Regions from separate parts of the Leptolyngbya sp. PL-A3 genome, predicted to be linked through region 2. Evidence: predicted binding sites of a transcription regulator. Region 2 holds the regulator's gene; the other holds the start of a gene.
What was found. Region 2 encodes NtcA, which controls nitrogen genes in cyanobacteria. Its sites were predicted from a motif close to TTTGTANNNNNNNNTACAAA; they were not measured.
Positions count from the first base shown of each region.

Region 1: the regulator NtcA is predicted to act here: its motif matches at 2,142-2,161, upstream of NDI52_RS05725 (acetamidase/formamidase family protein).

Region 1 is NZ_JAMPLB010000004.1:253,548-256,973, forward strand. It holds gene NDI52_RS05720 (cyanophycinase) at 1-296, opposite strand, end outside; gene NDI52_RS05725 (acetamidase/formamidase family protein) at 627-1,943, opposite strand; gene NDI52_RS05730 (4-hydroxy-3-methylbut-2-enyl diphosphate reductase) at 2,733-3,426, opposite strand, start outside.
Region 2 is NZ_JAMPLB010000012.1:90,578-94,003, reverse strand. It holds gene fabI (enoyl-ACP reductase FabI) at 1-390, opposite strand, end outside; gene ntcA (global nitrogen regulator NtcA) at 1,000-1,671, shown strand; gene NDI52_RS11865 (DUF3084 domain-containing protein) at 1,846-3,252, shown strand.

The sequences.
Region 1 (3,426 bases), on a different contig from region 2:
CCTGTGAAAAAGATACCAGTGGCAGATTGAATGACATCAATCAGATCAGAGGCTTCAGAATCGCGGCGATCGCGGGTATCCACGACATCCACCGCCTCTGCCCCTAACCGCAAAAATACATCGGTATAGGTTCGCCCCACTTCGTCGGGATAACTGGTTGCAGCCGTCATCACCGCAATGCGAGCCCGCTGCCCTCCTGCTAACCGCGTAAACTCCCGCAGGATAGTACAGGAGCCCTCCTTATCCTCAGCACCTCCCACAATCAGCAGGGCACCTTTTGTAGTCCGAGCATCCATAACCCTGTTTCCTCACGTGATTTTGGATCGCGTTTGAGGACAGATTTAGCGATCGCCAATCCATTTTCCCAAACGAATTCTTTAACGCAGAAATTACATTAGCGGAATACCACGAGCGCTCTCGGTGAATGGTAGCGTGATTTTTCTAGTAGATTTGTCTGTTTAAAGTTAGAACTGATTCTAAAATCTTCTATTTTCTACAAGTCGACTTCCCGTAAAAAATTAAGCCTTCGTAGTGATTCGCAGCATTGCGACTAAAAAAGTGCGGCGTAAAGCACCGCACTTTGATAATCACACTTCAACTACCCAAGAAGCAGGCACGAATATCCTTTACACCCACAGGGATTTTGGCATTAAACAGTGAATGTGCTTGGCACCGGGTTCCAGTTCACCCATGCGAGCATCCATCGCCAAACTCGCCAACGCGTAAGCATCCAGCGCACTCAAACCCTTCTCCGCCTGCATCCGTTCAATCAGGCTCATCGCCGCTTTATTCATGGCCTCCATGCCATTGGCATCAACGGCGTAGGTGACATAGCTGCTACGGGTATCAGCCGTAGGATTGGGAGGCAAGGGACGTGCATCGTCATCCTTGGGCAGCATACAGTACACCCCTTTCAATTGGTTCACGACTTCTGCAACCCGACAGTCCCCATAGGTTGCCATATAGCGCCGTGCTTCTGAGGCACGCATCCCCTTCCACTCCGCGAGAAACTTGACGGTTTCCTCTTGCAGAATGTCGAGAGCAATATTCATATCGCGATCGTAGCCCAGGGTAATCCAGTGGGTATCCGACTCAATGCGAGGCCAACTCAGGGTTTTGCCCTTAATCACTTCGACTGTCAGATTCAATTCATTAAAGGCCGATTCAATGGCAGTCAGGTTAATCTCACCGTTTCCTTGCACGGCGTGGGAATCACCCGACCACAGCAACGCTCCATCCACAAAAACCGGCAGGTAGATCGTTGTACCTTCTACCAATTCGCGGCAATCCAGGTTGCCGCCAAAGGGGCCGGGAGGTACCGTGCTGTACTGGCCACTCTCGGCACGGGCTACCCCCAAAATGCCGGGGAAGGGGCGCACGGGTAACTCAATACCGGGTAAAAATTCTGTTTTATTCCGATTCAGATCCAGGAAAAAGTGTTTTACCTGGGGTTCAGTGAAGACGCTGGGGAATTGCCCAAGGTTCAGATCTCCGGGCAAATTCCAGTTTGCCCCATAAGTGCGGGGAACGATGCGATTGATTTTGACCTTCAGGGTATCGCCGGGGGCTGCCCCTTCTATATACACAGGCCCTGTAATGGTATGAGGGCCACGTCCAGGGTAATTAACCCGCAACTCTGTGATTTTCTCAATGGAGACTCCCGGCAGAATTTGATTCTGGGAAGCCATCATCGTCTCTAGAATAATCGTGTCGCCCGATTTGATCCGGGCCCGTGGTGGCTCAGCATTATTGAACCAACCCCACTGCACCGTTTCATCCGTAGCTGGGAGCAGATAGACGCCTCCCTGATACTGCCCTACGTAGCCTTCCTGTAGGGCAGCCATTTCGGGCCGCGCGGTTTCTTGAGCACGAGCCTTAGGCAAGACAGACACAGCAGCAGCAGCAGCGGCGCTGCCAAGAAGAAAATCACGACGACGCGGCATAGAAATATTCAGGTGAAAAAATTAGATCGTTAACTCTGATTGTGTGGATACTTACTTGACTCAGCTAAAGCACAAATGTAGGTGTGCAAGTGTTTGGAGCCCATTTTTCTCACAGTTTTATGGGAAAAATGCAGGCTATCAAGCTTTTGAATACCCAATCAAATCAGACTTCAATTATTTCCAAAGCTTTATGATCTATTTGTTTCTACCGCTACAATTCATACTAATTCCTGAACATTTTCCAGTATTACGAGAAGATCAATAGATTCTCCTATTAAAACCAATCATAAATTCATTGGCAGATGGCGCAAATAATGGCAAGTAAAACCAATATTTAAAAATAGGAATCGGAAGAATGACGGCTAGAAACAGCCGTTTTAGGGAATCTAATTAACCTGAGTTCGGGTTAAGGGCGTTTTCGAGTGCCGCGCGTTGCGCGGCACTCGAAAACGCTCATTTTGGCGTGCGCAAAGCGCACGCCAAAATGAGCACTTCAGCTTATCCCGAACTGAGGTTAATTACCATAGAAATAAAGCTTAGAAAAGTTTTTTATTTTTCCAGCAAAATGCTTGAAACCGTGCGTGATTAGTCTTTGTTCATGCGCGATCGCCCACTACCCTTAGCAGCCTGCGAAGCAATAGAAGACATCCAATAAATGAAGCCGTTGATGAGTATCAACGGCTTCATTTACTAGAAGCGTTTCAGAAGTTATCTTTTTCGTGCGCTTCGTATATAAAAAAATCCTTTCAGACAGTTTTACAACAGGGTGTAGTTTCAGGAAATGGTAGCTCAGGCGATCGCCATTGCCCCTTTCAATTCCAAAATCTTCTCAATCACCTGTTCCACGATCTTGTCAGGAGTTGAGGCTCCGGATGTTACCCCAATCGTCAGGTGGCCAGAAGGAAGCCAGTTTTCGGTGACTTCCAGATCGCGCCCCAGGGGTTTATGTTCGATGCGATTGCCGGGACCCATGCGATCGCTGCTATCAATATGGAACGAGGGGATATTCCGCTCAATAGCGATTTCTTGCAGATGAGTCGTGTTGGAAGAGTTATAACCGCCAATCACCACCATCAGGTCTAGTTTTTCTTCCACCAGATTCAGCATGGCATCCTGCCGTTCCTGAGTGGCATCGCAGATGGTGTTGAACGCGAGGAAGTGGTCGTTGAGGTTTTCCGGGCCGTACTTCTTCATCATGGTGTGCTCGAAGAGCTTGCCGATCTGCTCGGTTTCGCTCTTGAGCATGGTGGTTTGGTTAGCCACTCCCAGCCGTTCCAGGTCGCGATCGGGGTCAAATCCTTTGGAATGGGCGTTTTTGAACTTGGCGAGGAATTCAGTGCGATCGCCCCCGTTCAGAATGTAATTTGCCACATACTGAGCCTGCTCCAGATTCAGCACTACCAGATAGGTGCCAGCGAAGGAGCTAGTGGCGATCGTCTCTTCGTGGTTGTACTTGCCGTGGATAATGGAGGTGTATTCTACC
Region 2 (3,426 bases):
GCACAGTTGCACCAGGGAGTAGGCACTGACTTCCATCGCCAGATTGAAGTTGCCTCGGGAGACATTGCTAAAGTCGCCAGTCAGGTCTTCTTTGTTGGCAAAGGCCAGGCAGTGAATCAGAATGTCAAGACGACCCCACTTGTCGCGCACGGTGTCGAAGGCGGCAACCACCTGCTCCTCGTTTTGAACGTCACAAGGAACAAAGATAGAGGGGTTCAAAGGCTCAACCAGCTCTCCCACCTTCTTTTCAAAACGGCCCTTCTCGTCGGGCAAATAGGTGATGCCAAGGTTGGCTCCCGCTTTGTGGAGTTGCTGGGCAATGCCCCAGGCGATGGAGCGGTTATTGGCAATGCCAGTTACGAGGGCATTTTTTCCAGTTAAATCCAGCATGGGAATGAGGAGGTATGGAATATAAAGCGCCCTTCAGAATACAAGAAAGAGGGATCGTCGCGATAGGGGGCGGAGAGGAGACTTCGGGAACTCGCTTTTCTGGCTGTCACATCAAGCCAGTAGTAAAGGGAAAGGTTGAGTGCTTTACGCCCAACCTTTCCCTTTACTACTGGCTGCGTACTTCACCCAATTCAGAGCCCTAATTTTGCCGCTAGAAAGCAGCAGCAAAATTTGATTTTTGGGTTGGGAGAGACATGAAATAACAAAGTGCTATGGAGAGATAGCTCATTGTTATTTAATCCGTTCAAAATTTAGTTTTAATAAAAGAATACACTCTGACGAGATATTATTCACTATTAAGTGAATCTCATGGTTCAGGTCTATGGCCTCTGTCTTCTGGCAAATAATGCGATCGCAGCCAATCTACGGCAATATTTTTGGGCACCAGGGGTGTAACTTGAGGTAGTTCGCTCTGTAACGTAATTTTCGATACAAAAACTAGCTCTAAAGTTAGTTTAAGTGTTCTAAAGTCATGATTCGGTCAACTTTTGCTGACTTGAAGCAGGATTTGATTAGCCCCCTCACTACGGTTTAGGCAGGACGAGAGGAATGGTTGTGGCACAAGATAAGCCTCTGGCGGATGTCTTTCGTCAATTAAGTGGTGGTGTTTTCCCGCCGATGGTGGAGACCTTCGACCGTGGCAAAACCATCTTCTTCCCCGGAGACCCGGCAGAGCGTGTGTACTTTTTGTTGAAGGGTGCAGTCAAATTGTCTCGGGTGTATGAAGCCGGGGAAGAGATCACCGTGGCGCTGCTACGGGAAAATAGTGTGTTTGGTGTGTTGTCACTGATTACTGGGCAGCGGGCCGATCGCTTTTACCATGCTGTCGCCTTTACCCCCGCAGAACTGTTGTCAGTGCCCATCGAACAGGTAGAAAAAGCCTTGAAAGAGCACCCAGAGCTATCTATGTTGATGCTAAAGGGTCTGTCATCTCGGATTTTGCAAACAGAAATGATGATTGAAACCCTGGCCCACCGGGATATGGGATCGCGATTGGTCAGCTTCCTGCTCATTCTCTGCCGGGATTTTGGCGTGCCGACCCCGGAGGGGATCACCATCGACCTGAAGTTGTCGCACCAGGCGATCGCCGAGGCCATCGGGTCTACCCGCGTCACCGTTACCCGCCTACTTGGGGAACTCCGGACGGACAAGATGATTTCAATCCACAAGAAAAAAATTACGGTTTACAACCCGGTGGCGTTGAGCCAGCAGTTTACGTAACCCAATTTTATGGAGGAGGGCTGTGAAACAACCCTCCTCCATAAAATTTTGTTTTTCGTTGAGGAAAGATGCACTGCACCCTTCCCTGACAGAGTCTCGTTTCACATCCCGTAATTACACGCAAAACACTCAGCAGAATGCAGTAGGCTGTAGCTGTATTAGACAGAGCCGGGAATGACCACGGGGCTTGTATTAATTGCAGCAATTTTGATTTTAGGGGCGGTAATTGCCACGGTGGGCGATCGCCTTGGGATGCGTGTAGGTAAAGCGCGTCTCAGTTTGTTCAACCTGCGGCCTCGGCAGACGGCCACCCTGATTACTATCCTGACGGGTATCGTGATTTCGGCGGTGACCTTTGGTATCTTGTTTGCGATCAGTGATCAGCTACGGACAGGGGTTTTTGAGCTGGAGCAGATTCAGGATGACCTGGCGACAGCTCGGGAACAGTTGGATCAGGCCCGTACGGAGCAGGAGGAGGTTCAGTCTGAGCGAGATTTGGCATTGAGACAACAGCAACAGGCGCGGCGGCGGCTTCAGGAGACAAATCGAGAGTTACAGCAGGCGATCGCCCAGAGCCAGGCTCGAGAGCAGCGGCTCAAGGAGACGAGCCAACGTCTAAGTTCCACCGAAGCTCAGCTGCAACAGGTAGATGCCAGCTTCCAGGAGGCCCGCGGGCTGCTCCAGAGCGTCACGCAACAGGCCCGTCAGTTACGCAGCGAGATCAACCAGTTGCAGCGCGATCGCAACCAGCAAATTGCCCAACGCGAACAGGAGATCGCCGAACGCGAACAGGAGATTGCCGAACGCGACCGTCAGATTGCCGAACGGGAAGCTCAGTTGAGTACGCTGGAAACTCAGCGCACAATTTTGACTCAGGCAATCGCAGATCTAGATCGCGAGTTCCAGGGGTTACGTCAGGGGAATGTGGCATTGCTTCGTAACCAGCCGTTGAGCGCGAATCTAGTCCGAATTGTTGACCCCGATAGTGCACCTCAGGTCGTGCGGGAGTTACTCCAAAACGCGAACCGGGCCGCTCTGCTACGGCTCATTCCGGGTACAACCACTGTCGATCGTCAGGTGTTAGCCGTCACCTCAAATCAGGTGGAGTCTTTGCTAAATCAATTGAGCGATCGCCAGGAATACGTCGTGCAGGTGCTCTCAGCGGGTAATTACGTGGTGGGAGAGCCCTGTATTTTGGCAGGGGAAGCGTGTATTCAAGTCTTTATTTCAACAGCATTGAATGAGTTGCTATTCCCCAGCAATGCCGTGTTGGCCAGTTCCAATCTTAGCCCTGAGCGGCTCACCGCAGCCCAGCTTACCGAGCAATACTATATTCTGATTCGCACCGCTCAATTCCGCATGCGTCAGGCCGGGGTGTTAACCGACACCCAGTTGCAAATCGCTGATGGGCAGCCCGAAACAGTCGGTCGCTTTTTCCAGGCGTTACAAGAACTGAGTGGTGTGGTCGAGGTGCAAGCCCGCTCTAGAACTCCGATCCTAACGGGTGGCCCTAACCCGATTGTGGTGAACCTGGTAGCCCGCCAAAATGGACAGGACCTTTTTAGTACAGAATCGTTTTAAGGCATGGCTGAATGGAGTATGGTTTTTGGGTGTGTGCGATCGTCGTTTTTACGCCCTTACAGCGCTTTTCAAGCGCTTAAAATCTGGTTGTTTTTGTGAGAGCCGCGCGGAGCGCGGCTCTCACAAAAACAACCGTGGCTGATTCAAGCGCAAAGCGTTGTAAAAAATTGTTGT